Regions from separate parts of the Paenibacillus sp. FSL L8-0708 genome, predicted to be linked through region 1. Evidence: riboswitches for the same ligand, from Rfam matches in the RefSeq annotation. Region 1 holds a riboswitch; each other region holds the start of a gene.
The links. Region 1 has a riboswitch for cyclic di-GMP ahead of NYE58_RS01975 (anti-repressor SinI family protein). Riboswitches for the same ligand answer to the same signal wherever they lie in the genome.
Positions count from the first base shown of each region.

Region 1 (5,280 bases):
CGGTGTGATCTCGGAATCCTTGAATGCTTCCTTAAATGGAGTTATTAGTTACCTAACCTCCATACACGATGTCGGTCTTCCATTCGCTTCGGTAGTTACCAGTGATGTTTATGGACAACTTGAATTACGCGAAGGAGAGTTCCCACAGCCACTGCCATTCCTGATTACCTTCACTCAACCAGACGGCGTGATCTCTAGCGACCTCACCTCATCTTATGAAGCTCTAAATACCGAATTGACTAACCATAAAGAATCGGCAACCTCAGGTATCACTACCCTTCAAGATAAACTCCAATTGATCAGTCAGACTCGCGAGCAAAAACTAGAAGAGCTTGAAAAAGCTCGGCTAGAAGAAGAGCAAGTAAAGAAAGAAGAAGAAGCGAAAAAAGAAGAAGAACGTTTGGCTGAGGAGAAAAAGCAACAAGAAGCCGAGGATAAAGCGAAAGCTGAGGCAACCCCTCCAACATCAGGCGAAACTGCTCCGGAAGCCCCAAATAAAGAACAACCTGAAGCCCCAGCCACTGACCCGGTTAAGCCGGAAATTGACGAAGAGCTTACAATTCCAAAAGATGTCCCTCAGCAAGAGGCTCCACAAGAGACGCCAAAGGCGGAAGACAGTACGACTACCCCGCCGGTAGCAACCCAAGCTCCTTCGGACCCTCAACCTGAGAAAGGTGGAGAATAAGATGCGAATTAAAAAAATTATCAATAATACCCTATCGAGCTTAATGCTTGTGATCTTTATTCTGCTGGTGGCAGCCGTAGTGTTATCCAAGGCCTCCGGCGGTGAACCTGCTTTCTTCGGATATGAGATCAAAACCGTACTCTCAGGATCGATGGAACCAGGAATTCAGACAGGCTCAATTGTCGCATTAAAACCCGGAGGGGATATGAATCGTTTCAAACCAGGCGATGTCATCACCTTTAGGAATGAAGATAATCTGCTCATTACTCACCGGATTGTAGAAGCGACCGTCAATAACGCTACTGGTGAAGCTGTTTATCGCACTAAAGGCGATAACAACGACGCGCCCGACATGAACCCTACCAGTTCTGTGAATGTTGTAGCTCAGTATACCGGGGTCACTGTACCCTATGTCGGTTACGCTATGAATTTCGCAGTTTCCAAAGCTGGAAGTGTAGTCCTCATGATCGTGCCTGGCTTGATGCTTCTGCTCTATGCTCTGTATACCTCTTGGAAGGCTGTAGCTGCATTAGAAAAGAAAAATGCTGCCCTACTGCCAGCCTCACCGCCCCCAACAGAAACACAGCCCTAAGTTGATTGTCCACTTCCGCTTACGAACCGGAAGATACAATATATAAATTTTATAAAAAATTCAAACACAAATTTGAGGAGGAATTTTATTATGGGTATCAAGAAAACATTGGGTCTTGGCGTAGCATCTGCAGCACTGGGTTTATCATTAATCGGCGGAGGAACCTTCGCATACTTTAGCGACACTGCGCAAAGCACAGCTACATTCGCAGCGGGCACGCTCGATCTGAACTCCGACCCTTCTGTCATCGTTAATATTCCTAACCTGAAACCAGGTGATACGGTAACTAAATCCTTCAAATTGAAAAACGATGGTTCGCTCGATATCGGATCTATTATTCTGAATACATCGACTCAAATCACGGATGCTAAAGGAGATAACTACCTGGATTTAGCCGAGTTCATTAAAGTTAAATTCCTTAGAAATAATGATAAAGGAGTACCTATCGTCTCTCCTGAAAATGTAGTTTATGAGACTACACTTGCTGCTTTAAAAAGTCAGCATCCGGATCTCGTAAAAAATACAGGTTGGGATCAACTCTTTACCGAAGCATCCGGTATTAAAGCCGGTACCAACGACAGCTTCTCCGTCCAATTCGAATTTGTGGAAAATAACCAAGATCAAAATATTTTCCAAGGCGATAGCTTAACACTGACTTGGGATTTCGTAGCTAAACAAGGTGCGAAAAAAGACTACTAAGATCAATAAAGTAATTTAATAAAATACTCGAAGAGCAGCAGATCCTGAATCCGGCCACGGATAAGCAGATTGCTGCTCTTCTCTTTACAATAAACTTTGTCCGATTTATTGATATTTGCTATACTAATAACAAAAATTACGGAGGGGCGTCAGCATAGTGCCACAGAATATGGGCCAACGTATCCAGCAGCTCCGCCTAGACAAGGGTTTCTCCCTATCTGAGCTTGCGGACAGAGCAGATGTGGCTAAGTCGTATCTTAGCAACGTGGAGAGAAACATCCAATCCAATCCATCCATCCAGTTTATCGAAAAAATCGCTGACGCGCTTCAGGTATCCATTCATGCCCTGCTCTATGGAGAACCCAATGATGCAGAGGAATCACATTTAGATTCGGAATGGTTCCGATTGGTGCAGGAAGCTATGGACTCAGGCATTAGCAAACGCGAATTCAAAGAATTTCTGGACTATCAGAAATGGAAGCTCGATCAAAAGGATTAATACTTCCTACTAATCTGGTACGATCCTCTCTTCTACTAAATCATATCGAAAAAGGACACAGCGAAGAACCGCTGTGCCCTTTTTCGATATGTAACCCCTCTAATGTATTACTGCACGATCTGCACAGTTTTCTCATGAAAGAACTGGCGGATTTCATCTGCCTTAATGCCAGCCTTCTTAGCTGCTAATAATAAATGTACCCACTCTTGATCCAGATCAATAAACTGCTGTTCTCTGTTGCTACCCTGGTTGGACTTTTCCAAAAAATCTCCCCCTAAGATTTTACGTCCCCAGGCAATCCGGCTGTCATAGTATCTCTACCTTAGACCCGCGACTTTGTGCCCCTGCCTTTCGGCAAGTTTACCTTTTACTGGACCCTTTTCACGAAAGGATCTACTTAAAAAACTATAAAATTACTATCTGCAATAACATTATACAAAAAGAAAGCGGAAAAGTGTGTCGATTCCTGGTTACTTTCTATTTTAAAAACGAAAAATAAAAGATTTTTTTTCAAAGATCTTGTCCGATTATCACGATACTCGTCCGTTACATAAAATAAATTGTACTAGCAAAATAAATATTTACTGACCTAATAGTTAAAAATAAGGATAATAGAATCATTTTAATAGGCCTTTAGAATGGGTAATGAGAAGAAACACCCTTCTTTTCATTAGAACAAGCTAACCCATACCATTTTGCGAACGTATTGGACGAAAGAATGAATTGATTACAGTGGCCGAAAGTAGCACAATAAGATGAGAAATGAAACCGCAATCATCACAGCTCCAGTAAGCGTTGACACAAAATGTAACGTATGGAGTTCATCCGTTAAGGAGGATGTATTCATGGCAGCCAAAGAGCCCTATAACGAATCCATTTGGAGTAAGTATTACGGACCCAATTTAGGCTACATTCAAGAAAGATATGAACAGTTTGTGAAAGATCCCTCCACCGTAGAAAATAATTATCGCGAGCTTTTTACAAATTCGGGACCTCCTCCCCTAACTCCGGATAGCGAACCGGCTCCTCAGCCGCACATCTCGGGAGACACCGAATGGCTTAGAAAAGCAGTAAGAGCTTCCAAGCTAATCGCCAATATTCGTATATATGGCCATATGGCCGCTGAAATTGATCCGCTGGTACGCGATCAGAATCCCATGGCAAAATATCTTGAGCTTGAAACCTATGGGCTGACCCGCGAAGACCTGATCGCACTGCCTGCCACGCTTATATGGGAAAATGCGCCGAATGATGTGCATACCGGATGGGATGCCGTGCAACGTATGCGTCAGGCATACACCAAGACTATCGCCTATGAATTCGGGCATGTGCATGAAGAAAAAGAACTGCAATGGCTAAATAGACAGGCAGAATCCACCAGCTCACCAGCACCCCTAAATAATACAGAACGCAAAGAGCTCCTGAACCGCCTGATTCAGGTAGAGCAATTTGAAACCTTCCTCCACAAAACTTTTGTAGGTCAGAAGCGTTTCAGTCTTGAAGGCAATGATGCTCTTGTGCCGATGTTAGATGAAATCGTACGTGCTGCTGCACATGACGGTGCGGAGCATATTTTGATGGGCATGGCGCATCGCGGCCGCCTCAACGTTCTTGCACATATTTTGGGCAAACCTTATGATATCATATTTTCAGAGTTTCATCATTCTCCGAACAAGGAGCTTTTCCCTTCCGAAGGCTCCACAGGCATTAACTATGGTTGGACAGGTGATGTGAAATACCATCTCGGTGCAGACCGTGCTGTCCGTGAAGGAGAAACCGTACGCACAAGAATAACACTAGCGAATAACCCAAGTCACTTGGAATTCGTCAATCCTGTCGTGGAAGGTTTCACTCGTGCCGCACAAGAAGATCGGAGCACTGCAGGACTGCCGAAGATTGATACCAGTAAAGCTATGGCGGTGCTGATGCATGGCGATGCTGCTTTTCCAGGTGAAGGAATTGTTGCAGAAACGCTTAATATCGGCAAACTTCAAGGTTATCAAAATGGTGGGACGATCCATATCATTGTTAATAACCGAATTGGTTTTACGACTGAAAGTGAAGATTCCCGTTCTACGCATTATGCGAGTGACATCGCCAAAGGGTATGAAATCCCAATAGTCCATGTCAACGCTGATGACCCAGAGGCCTGCGTAGCAGCTGTACGTTTAGCTAGCGCATACCGCCATCAATTCAAAAAAGATTTCGTAATTGATCTCATCGGCTACCGCCGTCATGGTCACAACGAAATGGATGATCCTGAAACCACACAACCTATTGTCTACGGCAAGGTTCGCAATCATCCAACCGTCTACAAGGTTTATGCAGAGAGACTGAAAAACGAAAAGGTTCTTACCGCCGAAGACGTACAAAAGATGAATGCTGAAGCAGAAAGCGTATTGCAGCGTGCGTACGATACTATGAAGGAAGGCAATCATAAGAAAAAAGAACCCAAAGCCTTCATTCCTCTACAAACGGACCGCGCAGCGGCAAACACTACAGCGGTATCCATCTCCAGCCTGCAGGAGATCAATCGTGAACTGTTGACGGTTCCTGCTGGATTCCAGGTTTATCCGAAGCTGGAGCGCATTTTACAACGTCGTAAAGATGCACTGAATGAGGGTGAAAAGGTCGACTGGGCACTGGCTGAAACATTAGCCTTCGCTACCATTCTGAAAAATGGAACGCCCATCCGACTGAGCGGTCAAGATGCCCAGCGCGGAACCTTCGCACATCGCCATCTGGTGCTGCACGACAGTAAAACAGGAGATTTATTCTCTCCTCTGCATCAGCTAAGCGATTCCC
Region 1 is NZ_JBBPBC010000001.1:442,259-447,538, reverse strand. Features, by position in the region: gene NYE58_RS01995 (hypothetical protein) at 1-685, shown strand, start outside; gene sipW (signal peptidase I SipW) at 687-1,277, shown strand; gene NYE58_RS01985 (TasA family protein) at 1,368-1,976, shown strand; gene NYE58_RS01980 (helix-turn-helix domain-containing protein) at 2,146-2,475, shown strand; gene NYE58_RS01975 (anti-repressor SinI family protein) at 2,583-2,738, opposite strand; cyclic di-GMP riboswitch class I at 2,766-2,850, opposite strand; gene NYE58_RS01970 (2-oxoglutarate dehydrogenase E1 component) at 3,321-5,280, shown strand, end outside.

Region 2 (5,280 bases), 730 kb from region 1:
GCAACGTCGATTACGAATTCAAATTATTGAAATCTGTAGTCGAAGTGAACAAGGGACAACGGTTTATGATCATCTCCAAGCTGCATGAATCACTTGGCAGCCTGCGCGGTTCGACAATTGGGATATGGGGGCTTGCTTTTAAGCCTAACACTGATGATGTCCGCGAAGCTCCAGCCAGAGAGATTGTTGAGGCACTGGTGGCTGAAGGGGCAACAGTCAAACTATATGATCCAATCGCAGCTACAAATTTCAGGCAGCAATACGATCATCCGCAGCTTCGCTGGTGCAATCTGCCAGAGGAGGCGGCTGAGGGCAGCGATGCCGTATGCCTCTTGACCGATTGGAGCCTACTGAAGGACATTGATCTGCATCAGCTGGCGAAAAGCATGCGCAATGGGGTGCTGATTGATGGACGCAACGTGTATTCCAAGGAGCAAATCGAGGGTACCGGCCTCGTTTATCATTCTGTCGGTCGCCCGCAGATGGGTGGATTGAGCGGTTATTCTGCTAGTGTAGCTGGAGCGGTTTAATCTAAGTTATATTGATTGAACATGTGTTTTTTCTATTTAGGGATGAGCCGTGACTCCAGAGAATGTTTGGACTTCCAGCCGCTGTTGTCTGCAGATTTCCTGATTTTAACCGCTGATAGCGGTAGAAATCCGCAGACAAAGGCGGACGCTATCGCTCTTACAGTTCCAAAATTCCCCTCCGTCACTCCGTTCCCTTATCTTAAGTTTCTAAGCAATTTATAAAGTTAGGTACTCTGATTATATACCGCAGTAGCATTTGTAGTTGTCATTGTCTCTGTCTCTGTGGTGGCAACTAGTCTTGCTCTTGTAGTTGCAGTTGTTCTTGCAGTTGTTCTTGCAGTTGCAGCTGCCTCCCCCGGAGCAGAAGCAAATCTTTAGAAAAACGTGCTTGCTTCCGGCTGGTACAGCCCGGTACGCACGGATCAAGTATTAAGAAGAAGTTGGTTAGGTTAAGAACGGAAAGGGAATTTGGAATTGTAGAAACGGAGTGTTCGCCCGAAAGATTTCCGTAGGAAAGCTAGCTTCAAAAGCATATGCTATCCTCGGATTTCTACCGCGAGAAGCGGTTCAATCAGGAAATCTGAGGATAACAGCGATCGGAAGTCCAAAATCCCTTGGAGTGGTTTCTACCTAACAAATTTTTTTAGTGCATCCGCTCGAAATAAGGCTAAGTGGAAGCTGACGTTTTGATAACAATTCAAATATGCTCGATTTCCATAATTCAAGGAGGGTTCATTCTATGAAAATGGTACTTCTATCAGGCGGTTCAGGTAAACGGTTATGGCCGTTGTCCAACGACTCACGTTCAAAGCAATTTCTAAAGGTACTTGAAAGCCCTCAAGGTGAACCAGAATCCATGGTACAACGTGTCTGGAGACAGCTGGAGGAAGCAGGGATGGCAGAATCATCTTATCTGGCCACCGGCCGTGGCCAAGTAGAAATGATACAAAGCCAACTGGGAAGTCATGTGCCGATTATCGTTGAACCGGAGCGTCGGGATACTTTTCCGGCTATCGCCTTAACAGCTACCTATCTTTATTCAGTGGCAGGTGTTTCTCCAGCGGAGACGGTAGCAATATTGCCTGTTGACCCTTATGTAGAAGCATCTTTTTTCGATACCATAGCTATGCTTGAGGGGACCATGCTGGAAAGTGGAGCAAATCTGGCTCTAATGGGTGTTGTTCCTGAACATGCCTCAGAGAAATACGGATATATTATTCCTACCACCGAAGAGGCGGGGGAAAATGGTTTTATGAAGGTGAGTCACTTTCAAGAGAAACCTGACCGCATACAAGCAGAACAGCTCATCGAGCAAAATGCCTTGTGGAATTGCGGAGTGTTTGCCTTCCGCTTAGGGTACTTGTTAGATATTTTGCAGCGTAAAGGGTTGCCTTTAGGATATGAAGAATTGCAGAAGCAGTATAAGCTATTGTCTTCCATCAGTTTTGATTATGAAGTGGTGGAGAAAGAAGAACATATTGTGGTGCAGCCGTATGATGGATTCTGGAAGGATCTTGGAACGTGGAATACGCTGACAGAGGAAATGAGCAGCAAGCATGTAGGAAAAGGTTTTGTGACGGCGGATTCTGAGGGGACTTGCTTGATTAATGAGCTGGACATTCCGATTACGGTAATTGGTGCGAAGGATCTGATCATTGCGGCTAGCCCGGATGGGATTCTAGTTACCCATAAAGCTGAGAGCCCACGGATTAAAGAAGTGCTGAAGACCTTTGAACAAAGACCGATGTACGAGGAACGCCGTTGGGGTCATTACAAAGTTATTGATTATGTGAAATATGATGAAGGCAATGAAGTGCTGACCAAACGGATTTTTATATCCGAGGGGAATAATATCAGCTATCAATTACATCGCAAGCGTAGTGAAATTTGGACAATCGTCAGCGGCGAAGCAAGTATTGTGCTGAATGAGAAAAAACATAATGTGAAGGCTGGGGACGTGGTACGTATACCGGAAGGAACGAAGCACGCGATCCTTGCTTTGACGGATGTTGAGTTTATAGAGGTACAGACGGGGTCTGAATTAGTAGAAGAAGATAACATACGTATTACTTTAGACTGGAATGATATAGAACTACAACAATTCATTTCATAGGTCTAACCTATCTATTTAACCAATTCAAAATTTCTTGAAACAGGTAAATTGACTCAATTATCAAAAAAAGTCATAAAAACACTTAATATATCATTAATTGTCGTCGATACTTACGGTAAGAGAGATTATTTCTCTTAAATTGAAAAGGCAAACCTATCGAAAGGTAGGGACGCAAAGCTATAGGGCCTTCGAAAGAGTGGCAGCCTGGCTACCGAAAGGGAGATTATTTTGAAAGCTTACCGTACGTATCGATTGTTTGGTGCATTTCTGTCACTCGTCCTGTTTCTGACTGCACTTCCGCTTGCTGTTGGAATTTCGCCGTCTGTTGTCATAGCTGCTTCAAATTCTGGAACGCCAGTTACCCCAGGTGCCTCACCTGAAGCCGTAAAGCTGCTTAACTATTTTTACTCGATCTCAGGAAAAGGTATTATTGCCGGTCAACATGACTATTTAGAAAGTCCAGATGAAATTAACAATATGCTGAAGGGAACCAGCGGACAATATGCGGCTCTTCACGGTTATGAAATGGGTGCGATCAGTGGCCAGTCCGAAGCAACGATGGCTTGGCAACGTCAAAGTGTGGTGAACAGCGCCATCAACTGGAATAAAGCGGGCGGGATCGTAGCTATGACTTTTCATGCTAACCTGCCGGGCACCTCTTATGACTGGGATAATGTGAAAAAAACACTTAGCCAGAGTGAGTTCGATAGTTACGTTACACCGGGTACCAAGCAATATAACAATCTGATCGCTGAGCTTGATAAGGTGGCCGTCTCTTTAAAAAGCTTGCGCGATGCCAACGTTCCGGTGCTTTGGAGACCCTATCATGAAATGAACGGGAACTGGTTCTGGTGGGGGAAGAAAAATAACTTTTCTAAACTATGGAATATTATGTATGACCGTTTTGTTAACGTTCATAAATTAAATAATTTGTTATGGGTATGGAGTCCGAATGCTCCCAATGTTTGGTCAGATCCTTATGCGCTAACTTATCCAGGTGCTGATAAAGTAGATATTCTGGCAGCAGATATATACGAAAATGATTACCAGCAAAAATACTATGACAGCTTATTGAGTCTAGCCGCAGGCAAACCGATTGCGATCGGGGAAAATGGTGAAATGCCTAATCTGGAGAAGCTTCAGCAATCGCAAAATAAATGGACGTATATGATGAGCTGGGGAAAAATGCTTTACGAGAATAACAGTGCAGACACAATCAAAACATTTATGAATAGCAACTATACCCTGACCAGAGATAAATTAAATACTGGTCTGGCACCGACACCTAGCGCCGCACCAGCGCCGGCACCTTCCGAAGAAGAGGGGGAGGCAGCAATTCCTCTCGCGAAGGGGCTTGCAGGAGAGTATTACAACAACATGCAGTTGTCGGGAGCAGCAGCTCTTAACAGAACTGATGCAATAATCGATTTCAATTGGCGGCAAGGCTCGCCGGATGCCGCCCTCGGGATTGATCGGTTCTCCATACGTTGGAGCGGTAAAATCAAGCCATTATATAATGAGCAATATACATTTTACACTACCTCAGATGATGGTATCCGTGTCTGGGTGAATGGGGAATCCGTGATTGATAGTTGGACTAAGCAAAGTGGTACTGAGCGTAAGGGCACTATAACGCTGAAGGCTGGCCAGCTATATGATATCAAGGTGGAGTATTACGAGAATGAAGGCGATGCGAGAGTCCGCTTGATGTGGGAAAGTGCTAGTCAAGCTAAAGAGACAGTTCCAGCAAGTGCACTTTTTCTTCCGGATGTCTCCTGATTGATGAAAATTAAAGGTCGATCCTTAGTGGCTCTGCGTTATTGCAGAGCTACTAAGCTATAGTCCTCATTAGGTCAGAAGACGATTGTCCGATAACAGGTATGTTTTTAACACCTGTGGAGGCAGTACAGCTACCGAAAGGAGGATTTATTTGCGTAAATATTATAAGAAAAACAGATTGTTGTTTACTATGTTACCGGTGTTTATTATTTTTTCCTTGCTGCCTTGGGGAGAGGTTAAAAGTCTTCCGAAGGCTATGAGTGTTTCTTCCTCTCTACCTCCGGCTATACCAAGCAATCCTTCGGCTTCTGAAGAAGCCAAGCAACTGCTGAGTAATTTGGTAAATCTACGTGGCAAAGGGATCTTGTCCGGCCAGCATGATTATCTAGAAAGTCCAGATGAACTGGTTCATAAGCTGAAGAATACTTCGGGACAAAATGCTGTTCTACATGGTTATGAATTAGGGGCGATTAATAATCAATCCGAAGAGACGATCGCAGAACAGCGGCAAGCTGTTATAGACAGTGCAATTGAATGGCATCAAGAGGGTGGCATTGTAGCCATGACCTTCCATCAGAGTTTACCGGGAACCTCTCCAGAGTGGTCCAATGTAAACAGAAGTCTCAGTCAAGAGAAATTTAATGCTTATGTTACACCTGGGACAGCTCAGTATAAGAAGCTAATCTCAGATCTAGACGAGGTTGCTGGATATTTGGGTCAGCTGCGTGATGCCGGAGTTCCGGTCTTATGGCGACCTTACCATGAAATGAATGGTGGTTGGTTTTGGTGGGGGAAAAAGGACAATTTTTCAGAGCTGTGGAGTATTGTCTATGATCGTTTTGTAAACACACACAAGCT
Region 2 is NZ_JBBPBC010000001.1:1,174,363-1,179,642, forward strand. Features, by position in the region: gene NYE58_RS05220 (UDP-glucose dehydrogenase family protein) at 1-530, shown strand, start outside; gene NYE58_RS05225 (sugar phosphate nucleotidyltransferase) at 1,270-2,643, shown strand; cyclic di-GMP riboswitch class I at 2,780-2,859, shown strand; gene NYE58_RS05230 (glycosyl hydrolase) at 2,872-4,422, shown strand; gene NYE58_RS05235 (glycosyl hydrolase) at 4,574-5,280, shown strand, end outside.
Region 2: another riboswitch for cyclic di-GMP. It lies ahead of NYE58_RS05230 (glycosyl hydrolase); the one in region 1 lies ahead of NYE58_RS01975 (anti-repressor SinI family protein).

Region 3 (5,280 bases), 7.0 Mb from region 1:
TTATGATTCCTCCGGAAACGGCTTTATCTTTCATTAATTCACCCCAGCCTACAACGACTGACTTGGCATTGAGATCGGAAATATAGGCGTAGTCGCTCGTTACCGTAACCTGTGTGGTTTTCGTTTCCGTAACCCCTTCGCTTTTCACTTCATATACAATTTCGTAGTTGCCTTTTTGCGTTACATCAACGTTATTGGCTTTCAGAGAGACATCTGCAGTAACATCGTTTCCTAGATAGTTAGCCGCTTTTACATAGCTCATCGGATCAAAGGTTTGATTAAGCTTTAAAGTGAGCTGATCTTCAACAGACAAGGCTGGCTTAAAGGCTTTAACCTGTACGGGCTTCAGTGGGTTCAGCTTTTTATCATAACCGACGATCTTGTACGTATAGTTGATACTCGCATCTACATTCTGATCCACAAATTGCTCAGTTCCTGTAAAACCAACTAACACATCATTTCTATACACTTCATATCCTAAAAAGTCTTGCTTAAGCTCTTTATCTATACTGAAACTTAACGTGTTCGTTCTATCCGTGGTGTTAGGTGTGATATTAACCTTAATGGCCAGATTTTTATCCGCCATTCCAGTTCCCTCATAATTAATCACCGAGTTATTTAAATACCATAACTTTTGCGGTGCCGGATACTTGGCTACTTTCGCTTTTGTCTCAGGATTCACAGTGAAGCCATGTCTGGCAAAATAGCTGCTTAAATCTAATCCCAGTACTTCGGAGGAGAACTCCACCAAATACTGCTGCTTGGAATTGTCACCGTTGGTAAGGGTGACCTTCCGCTCCCGATATAGCTTGGTCAGCTCTGTCCAGTATCCCGGATGTGCCAGCTCCAGCTGCCAATAGGCTCCGAGTTGTGCAAATAAGCCCTGCTGATTCATAACCACTTTATTTTCTTCGAGGACATATTTATAGATATCTGATTCATACGGTATACGATTATCTATCGAATTCGCTGCGACAGACATAAACATAGACACCATATTATTAGTTACTTCGCCATATTCCCGTTCACCCATAGCCAAGCGATGCCCAATTTCGTGATTCAGTCCCCAGCCCGGATAGGCTTTATTAAAATCACCTAACATGGTTCCTACTGTTCCAAGTTGGATCCCTGTATGATCTCCCGCTGCATACATCGCACCATAAGGCTGCATCAAGCGAATATTCTCACGAATTAGCTTGGCATCATGAATCTCGCTACTGCCATCCAAGCCATAGAAGGCAAAAATGCTCTTCATCCAGGTGTCATACCCAGTTACGGTGTCCAGCGGGTTATTTCCTTGCGTAATATATTTGTTGTACGCCTCCGTCGCCGTTCCTGTGAATATAACATGATCGCTGGCCATTTCTACCACATCTATGAGTTTACGATCTTGAACATTTGGATGAGCCGCTTTATCTTCGTCCAGTCTTTGTTTGTATGTGATTAAGAAGGTTTTGAATTGTTCTGGATCCGTGGTCTTGGTCATAAAAGGAATCTTTTCTAAACCTTCGAAGCGAATCAATGGCGCTTTCCCTTGTTCCTCAGCTGTATATGGATTGACGATATACACTGTACCGCCCTTAGTCACTTCATGTGCATAATAACTATTCGTAGCAAATTCAGGAACGGTTATAATGTTCTTACCTGGACGCAATTGCACACCTCTAGCCCAAACATTCCAAGCGGCCTCTTGTTGAGAAAAGACTAAAGAAGGTAGCTTATCGTTAGAAGCTGCGTCCACATAAACGTTGATCGTATCTCCAGGCATTGCAACGAGACCTGTAGGCTGGTTGTTCGTACCAAAACCAATTCTCAGGTTTTCCTGCGTATGCTTTTTCATATCTCCACGTTGTTCCGCCTCAATGATGGTACCTTCGGTTTGAACTTCACCATTCACTAGCTTCTTAGCTAAATCCAAAGAATCTTTCAGGATTGGATAGAGCGGATGTACTTTTGCCGCTTCTTCTAATTCGTTGATTGCTTCGACGCTATTATAAGCAGGCACAACCGCACTCATCGTTCCATCTGTGAAAATGCCATTTACAGCTTCGCTTACTTTATCTTCTGTATAAAATCTAAATTCAGCCGCAAAAGGTCTGTTGATATTAGCTTTTGTGAACTTAAATTTTAATCTTTTAAACTTCGTCGGTTCGAATTTAAATTCCAGAAAGTCATTGGTACTAATCGCGGTTCCGCTAGATACAAGTTGGAAGGTCTCTCCTTTACTCGTCTCTGATGCATAGATTTCAAAAGCCTCTGGAAATCCTTTGCGGTTATCTCTAGCCAAAAAAGCCACTCTGTCCAGCACTTCCGCTTGCGCTAGTTCAAACACGACTTCATTCGTGAAGCTTGCATCATTGTTTTTGTTCGTTTCCCAATGCGTAGTGGGCTGGTCATCCAGCATATATTCAGGCTTCGTACCTGAGTAGCTTCCACCGTTCACCGTTACTTTTGATACGTTTGCATTCGGCATTCTATAAGCTTGGCTATAGGCATTTTCATAGGTTGTTCCATACCCTTTTAGCTTCGAAACCTTGGCTGTCGTTGCCTCTACCTGATGGTTCTTCAAAAGGATCTTTGCATTCTCTATCTCTTCTTTAAACTGCGCATACAGTGGATGTGCCTGCACTTCATTCTCTAAAGCTGTTAATTTCTCTGCCGTATCAAAGGCAGTACTAACTTGGCTCAAGGTATCATCTGTAAACAAATTTTTCATTTTAGCAGAGACACTATCCTCTTTATAAAAAGAAAACTCAGCCGCACTCGCCCAATCTTGGTTCGCTTTTTTGAAGACAAATTTAAGTCTCTTAAAAGCCGTAGGTGCGAACTGAATCTCCACTACATCACCGGTTGAGCCTGTATATTCTCCAGAAGACACGAGCGTAAAATCACCCCATCGGTAGTGGAACCATAGATCTCAAATTCTTGAGCAAAACCTTTACCTTTCGCACCGGATTGCCTAGCCGCGTATACCATTCTATTTAATTCAGTGGACTCATTGAAAACAAACACAACCTCATTCGTAAACGTTGAACTATTCGGTTTGCCAGTCTCCCAATGCGTGCTCATATCCCCATCCATAGCCTTAGCTATAGGCGAGCCTGAGTAGTTGCCACCGTTATTTGTGATGGATTTAATATTTGCTGGATTCATTCTAAAAACCTCATTATAGGCATTTAGAGCATCCTTGCCGTACAGCTCAAACGGAATAACCGAAGCGTTGCTTAATAAGTTAACCTTACTTTGCGCCACTGTTTTTGTTACATTTACCTTGCTTGCCTCACTTGCTAAAGCATAACCTGCCTCACTCGAAAAACTGGCCAACATGGCCGCCGATGTAGCGATCGCAATCATTTTCTTCATCTCTTCTTACCCCCAGATGTCATATGAATCTCTCCAGTGCCCAAAAATGGGCACAAAAAAAACTACCCCAAAAGAGTAGCTTGATTGCGTATAAAGTCGCCTAAAAATTAAGACTTAATTTTTATTAAACCTTAACAAGCATAAACGCCTTCAGCGTCCTATAAGGACGGCAAGCGTTTAAGCGAGAAATATAAGATATTAAGTATAGGTGTATAACTTATACTTTCTTATATTTTAACAAAAAGCGTTACACACTCTTTGGCAGCTGGCTGACAATAGTTATGATAACCTTAGTCCCTTTAGCTTTGCGTCCCTACATTTCCATAGGTTTGCCTATGAAGTTTCGAATACATTCAAAGAGTAACATAAGCCTAGATCGGATCGCATGATTAATTGGTATGAAATGAATATAGGTAATTGCAATTAGTTTTTCTTATGTGATAGATATTATTTATCGACCATCCCGGAAGAGAAGGGCATCCTTTAGGACTGTAGGTCTACTTAACTCCCCGATCCAAACAACCGCCGGAACCAATTCCACACATCGCCCGTGATGGGAATTAATCCGAAACCATGTTCGCCAACTGCGATTACACCATATGCCCATTGTCCGATAGCTATGGCACCCCCAGCGATCCTGCCTATCGCTATCGCACCAAACGCCGTATCCCCTATGGCGATGGCCCCTAACGCTTTTTCCGCGATTGCGATCGCTCCTACAGCCACGCCTGCAATCGCAATCGCTCCCACTGCGAAGCCAAGCCAGCTAAGTGCTATTGCTCCGATCGCTAACCACATTCCCAGTGATATTGCTCCTAAGGATAATACGCCCACGCTTATCGCACCTATGGAAATCAAGCCGACAGCTACATCTCCAATAGCGATTAATCCAACGGCTGTCTTCACACGGGGTTTACCTCCACGACCATACGCTTGACCTGAGTATCGCCCTAGATTACTGCGAATACTGATGACCGGAAATGAGGGAGAAGGCCATTGATAATCAATCTCTCGTCCATCAAAGCCCCTAGAATCTGCCCAGCGCGTTACAAATTGATGCCATTTCATATCCATCCCGTCCCCCTTTTCAATTACCTAAATTATACAACCCCGGGGGTTGGCTGTACTCAGACTCTGACCTGAAATTCATCTCATCCTCTGGACGGATATATACTCATTAGGATTACTGTTTGGGAATAGGATCAGGCTTTCCAAATAAATAGCCCTGAAACAACTGATAACCACTCTGCTTAAGCCATTCAAAGTCCTCTCTAAACTCCACACCTTCTGCTAAAGGAACGGATTGGATTTCTAAAGCTTTTTCTAAAAATTGCTTTGCTATTTTCTGTTTGTTCAGATCGCTGGACACACCCTGAACATATTTCATATCCAGCTTCATGTAATGGGGTTTAAGCTCCAATAACATCTCGATCGTGCTGAAGCCCTCACCAACATCATCTAAAGCGTATTCAAATCCCCGATCCTTGTAATATGTCAAAATAGCTTTCAAATGAGCGAGATCATCCACTTTCTCCGTCTCAATAACTTCAAAGACAAAAAGAGAAGGATCGACGCCTAATTGATTGGCCAGTTCAACGGTTGATCTTAAGCAGAACTCTGGAGCGTAGATCGACGTTGGGATAAAATTAATAAACGTTTTTTTATTTAAGGGTGCAGCATATTTTACAGCCGTCATTCTACATAACCGGTCTAAAGCATATAAACGCCCTCGATTCCGTGCCGCCGCAAAAATCTCATTAGGATAGATAAGAGATCCGTCTTCTTTTTTAAATCTGGATAGGAGCTCGTATGCAAAAATCTCTTCCCTTACGTTAACAATCGGTTGGAAGTAGCAAGTAACAAGACCCTTAGTGATAACCTCATCAATCCACTCCATATCAAGTACAGTGGGTAATT
Region 3 is NZ_JBBPBC010000001.1:7,490,920-7,496,199, forward strand. Features, by position in the region: gene NYE58_RS35065 (NPCBM/NEW2 domain-containing protein) at 1-2,878, opposite strand, end outside; gene NYE58_RS35070 (discoidin domain-containing protein) at 2,839-3,363, opposite strand; cyclic di-GMP riboswitch class I at 3,621-3,707, opposite strand; gene NYE58_RS35075 (hypothetical protein) at 3,865-4,431, opposite strand; gene NYE58_RS35080 (EAL domain-containing protein) at 4,547-5,280, opposite strand, start outside.
Region 3: another riboswitch for cyclic di-GMP. It lies ahead of NYE58_RS35070 (discoidin domain-containing protein); the one in region 1 lies ahead of NYE58_RS01975 (anti-repressor SinI family protein).

Region 4 (5,280 bases), 180 kb from region 1:
TCGCCATCCCCTCTTCATTTCCTTTGCAACAAGAGTATACCATCTACTTAGAATGCACCAAACTATCGCAATCATGACATACAAATAGAGCCGCCATCGGAACACTCCCGAAAGCGACTCTATGTTGATCTACCCTTTATTATTTATTCTTTTTGGAGAACTTGGTTCTCATTAATAATCCGATAAGTGCAAAACCTAAACCTGCTACATAGTAAGGTGCAGGACTTGATTCACCCGTTTTTGGCAATTCCTTCACAGGTGGCTTTCCTAATGGGATCGTATCGTCCACTACGATGATTTCATCAGGTGTTGGTGTTGGCGTTGGTGTCACTGCCGGTACCGGACCTAATGGGATCTCATCATCATCAACAAGTACTTCTGTGCTATTCGACGGTGTTGGTACTGGCGCTGGTGTCGGCGAAGCTACAGGCCCAAGCGGCACAGGATCTTCTGCAAGAACTATAGTGCCAATTACGGATGATGGCGTTGGTGTCGGGAACACCGAAGTCTCTGGTGTCGACGTTGGTGTTGCTTCAGGCGTTACCGTCGGTGTTGGTGTTGCCTCAGGCGTTACCGTCGGCGTTGGTGTTGCCTCTGGTGTTACCGTCGGTGTCGGTGTTGCCTCAGGCGTTACCGTCGGCGTTGGTGTTGGTGTTGGCGTCACTGTCGGCGTTGGTGTTGGTGTCACTGTCGGCGTTGGTGTCGGCGTTGGTGTCACTGTCGGCGTTGGTGTCGGCGTTGGTGTCACTGTCGGCGTCGGCGTTGGTGTTGGTGTCGGCGTTGGTGTTGGCGTTGGTGTCGGTGTTGGCGTCACTGTCGGCGTTGGTGTCACTGTTGGCGTTGGTGTTGGTGTCACTGTCGGCGTTGGTGTTGGTGTCACTGTCGGCGTTGGTGTCGGTGTTGGCGTCACTGTCGGCGTTGGTGTCGGTGTTGGCGTCACTGTCGGCGTTGGCGTCGGTGTCACTGTCGGCGTCGGTGTTGGCGTCGGTGTTGGTGTCGGCGTTGGTGTCACTGTCGGCGTCGGCGTTGGTGTTGGTGTTGGCGTTGGTGTTGGTGTCACTGTCGGCGTCGGCGTTGGTGTCACTGTCGGCGTTGGCGTTGGTGTCACTGTCGGCGTTGGCGTTGGCGTTGGTGTCACTGTCGGCGTCGGCGTTGGTGTTGGCGTTGGTGTCACTGTCGGCGTTGGCGTTGGCGTCGGTGTCGGCGTTGGTGTTGGCGTTGGTGTCACTGTCGGCGTTGGCGTTGGCGTCGGTGTCGGCGTTGGCGTCGGCGTTGGTGTTGGTGTCGGTGTTGGCGTCACTGTCGGCGTTGGTGTTGGCGTCGGACATGGTGTTGGCGTCGGTGTCGGCGTTGGTGTCGCTGTCGGTGTTGGTGTTGGTGTCACTGTCGGTGTTGGTGTCGGCGTTGGTGTCACTGTCGGCGTCGGCGTTGGTGTCACTGTCGGCGTTGGCGTTGGTGTTGGCGTTGGTGTCACTGTCGGCGTTGGCGTTGGCGTCGGCGTTGGCGTCGGTGTCGGCGTTGGTGTCGGCGTTGGTGTCGGCGTTGGTGTCACTGTTGGCGTTGGTGTCGGTGTTGGCGTCACTGTCGGCGTTGGTGTCGGTGTTGGTCCAGGTTCATCACCATCGTATGGATAGTGGTGAAATTCACCACCACCAGTACCTTTGAGTGAAGCCGCCACTAAAGTACCGTTAATCTGACCATTAATAAAATCAACATGAGCATAGGGGGCAAGTATGCTTCCCATTACACCTATGCCTGCCATATCAAGATACGCAGCTTGGCTAAAGTTAAGCAAAATTTTCTTGCTGTTCAACACGTTATTAGGTAGAAATCCGAAGTTTTTCATTTTTACGTTAGAACCATCAATATTAATAATTGCAGTAGATCCTGAAGGAACATTTATTGTAATTCCGTAGGTATTAGAGACGTTATCTCCTGAAACATTAAAAACATTGACCGCAGGATCTGTACCTGTCAGGATAAGGTTGCCATATTGGTACACTGTTGTTCCATTCGCCGGCAATGCTGCAAGTTCTGCTGATTTGTCCTTCAAAGACTGACCTACTGCTGAAAAGTCAATCGTACTCCCCTGTCTTTTTGTACCACCCTTGAGGAGCGTTACATTCCCTGAAAAATCTCCCCCGTGCACGATATTCCCATAAACAGTACCTCCGTTGAAAGTAAGATTCCCTCCAACAACAAGTGTGTCAGTCAGGGAAACCTCTGCAGCGGTCAACCTATCTCCAACACTATAGTTGGTTAAGTTAACGTTACCTCCAGCAGCAAACCTTCCTTCCGTATCCGAAACTGTTGTTATATCCCCTAGAATAAACACGTTGTAGACCGCTGCAATTCCCAATGTAGAAGAACTACTAGCTCCAGCAACTCCAGCTCCCAATGAGGAAAGCCCACTACCTACCGTCAAAATCCCAGCTAATACAAGCGAGAGTAACGGTTTTATTCTTCTTTTCAAATGGCACACCTCCTAAAACTATGATTTATATTAATCAGAATAATTACCAGAAACTCTAAAGGACCTAACAACAAAAAAGACCGCCAAAAAGAAGTGAAATTCCCTTCTCATGGCAGTCGGACGGTCATTGTGCCTTTAAGACACTTTAGACTCCTGGACTTTGCGTCCCGCCCTTTCAGACGGTTTGCTATTATCATGACTATATATATGTATTACACTGCAAGTCCAGAACTGGTAGCTGAAGCATTCTATCCAATAACAGTCTATGACTTTTAATACTTTTGAATTAATAACAGTTTAGCGCCCGACACCCACAATTGTCAATCAATTCCTTTCGATAATTCCCCGCATTAGTACCACACAAAAAAAGCGCCTGAAGGCGCTTCGCATAAGGTTTTTCATTAAATTTTAAAGTAACTGTATATAGCCCAATATGGATATCCATAAGGGAATACTCAGAATTAAACCAAAAAACAATCCACGCTGGAGGCTGCCCTCTTTTTCCATCATAATTCTCCTTTATTTGCGTTCGATACATTAATTTTTATTATTACAATTTTTAATATAATTTATTCTTCGTTATTTAGTTGTGAATTTAATCACATTGGATAAGCTGTTTAGAAATACCATTGATTATTTTTGGAATATCGGGGTAGAATACGAATATACGTTCCTATTAGAGGTGATGAGATTCATGCATAGAGCAGAAAGCAGGGACAACATGCTGGTGAAATCTTATTTATTGCTTCCGATGATTTTATCAGCTTTCGAACGGGACTCCGCCATTTTATCTACACACTTACGAACACCCGCCCCTTATCTGGAGGTGCTTGGAACAGCTGCTGCAGTAGCTACAACAGATCTAAGGGATGTTCGTGCAGAAATGAGAAGACGGGGAATCAAGGTGTATGAGCAAAACAGACTTAATACTGGAATTGAAGCCAAGTATATATGTCGTGGCTATCATGAACGAATGCTGCTGTTGAATGACATTGTTGCGGCTCAAGCTGCCATCCATATGTGCAGATACCTAGGGCTGGATATTTCATCTTTTAAGAGTTACGAAGAACAGTACCAGATTAAGTAAAGCTGTATAGAAGCCGCTGCGCTCTCTCCCCCCAATCAATTAGTGAACAAAAAAATAGGCCTTACCATGGGAGTTGGCAAGACCTGAGAGAGATATACCACAAAACACTGGGGGGTGTTTGGTGTCTCTAATATATACCTCGAACCTGAAAAATAGCTGATAGGCACATAAAAATTACATTAAAAATATTGTTCGCCGTTCAGAAGTGATTAGAGTGCTCCCACAAGCTTAGCCGACCTTTAGCTGGAATTGGATGGCTTAATGGATGAACCCCTTCAAGCTTCCAGGCAAACCGTCCTTCACTATAGTCGCCAAAATCATATTCATTCCCATTGATCCATTCCCTTAAATCCACCTCTGGAGTAACCACATAACATCCCGCGAGCTGACCTGTAGCAATAATAGCTCCTGTCGGCAAATTATTCGCTGTATAGCCATGTTTCGCCAATACTGATTTGTACGGTTCCTGTTCACAAATCTTTTTGTCAATCCTCATTCCGGCATGGATGCCTAACTCGCCGCGGTAGGCTGTTCTCCATGAACGAGTTTCAAACTCTTTTTCACCAAGAGCAATTAAGGTCGCCCAAGGCTGCCGTATTGTTATACACCGCATGATATTTATCCCCTTTGTTTATGTTGGACGTTTTTCACGGATGCCACGGATCTCGATCTCGCGTTGTGTAATCTTGTTCACCTTGACCTGATAAATAATCCCAACCGTTTGGTCGATACTCATTTCCATCATTGATCGCCTCTAAAATAAGAACATTTATTTTTATTATATACAAACAAAAGTTCTTATGAAAATATCAATACTACAGACATTCACCTGTAACTCCCCAGAATCAATAAAGGTCGTCATAATGGAAAGGCTGCTGTTTATTCTTATATTGGTAATGTACTAAATGCTATGCCTGTGCAACCGATTTTAAACTAATGTCGTAACCACTGGAGGGGAAGGTCCATGATTCAAAAACCACGTACTACTATTAAATGGACTCTTATTTTTGTTTTTTTGTTATTCGTCACCGCCTGTAGTAAGAATAATGAAGTTTTGAAAGGAATTGTACACACAATAGATGTAGAAAATAAAAGAATTTTAGTAATTTCTGAATTAAAAGAAGAAGACTTGAACAAGGAATACAAGGAGATTCTCGAATCTAATGAGTACTCTCAAGCCATTTGGGTAAATAAAGTTGCACCTTCTAAATATAAAAAAGGCGATGAGATTAAAGTATTTTTTGAAGTAAGTGATGATTCATTCCCTGCACAAGTTACCGCCAAAAAGATCACCAAAATCAAGAATTGAGCAAAAAGAATAGAATCTACTATAAAGAAGCGGCGTCTCCAAAAGGGACGGCGCTTCTTTATAGTAGATTTAAAGAGAAATCAGAGTATATAATATGGAATATTATATACTCTCAACATCTCTGTTACGGGAATTTCCGAAGCAGAAATACCCTTCCGAATATTTACTATGAATAATCTATCCCGGACTAAACATTTACATAATCTGAATATAATAATTCCGGGACATTCTGTAAACGAAAAAAAGCTCACCAGCCGAAGCCAGTGGGCATAATCCCAAGCATTTGGGAGTTCACTCTTTGTTGGAATTACTGAAACCTTACGATGTAACAACTATAGGAGCTTATAACTTCAGGCAATGTACTATCTCCACAACAAGTAAGCTTTCAACAAGATGCAACAGACAACTATA
Region 4 is NZ_JBBPBC010000001.1:617,771-623,050, reverse strand. Features, by position in the region: gene NYE58_RS02915 (choice-of-anchor A family protein) at 140-2,473, opposite strand; cyclic di-GMP riboswitch class I at 2,582-2,672, opposite strand; gene NYE58_RS02910 (hypothetical protein) at 3,063-3,560, shown strand; gene NYE58_RS02905 (ASCH domain-containing protein) at 3,760-4,173, opposite strand; gene NYE58_RS02900 (DUF3221 domain-containing protein) at 4,525-4,869, shown strand.
Region 4: another riboswitch for cyclic di-GMP. It lies ahead of NYE58_RS02915 (choice-of-anchor A family protein); the one in region 1 lies ahead of NYE58_RS01975 (anti-repressor SinI family protein).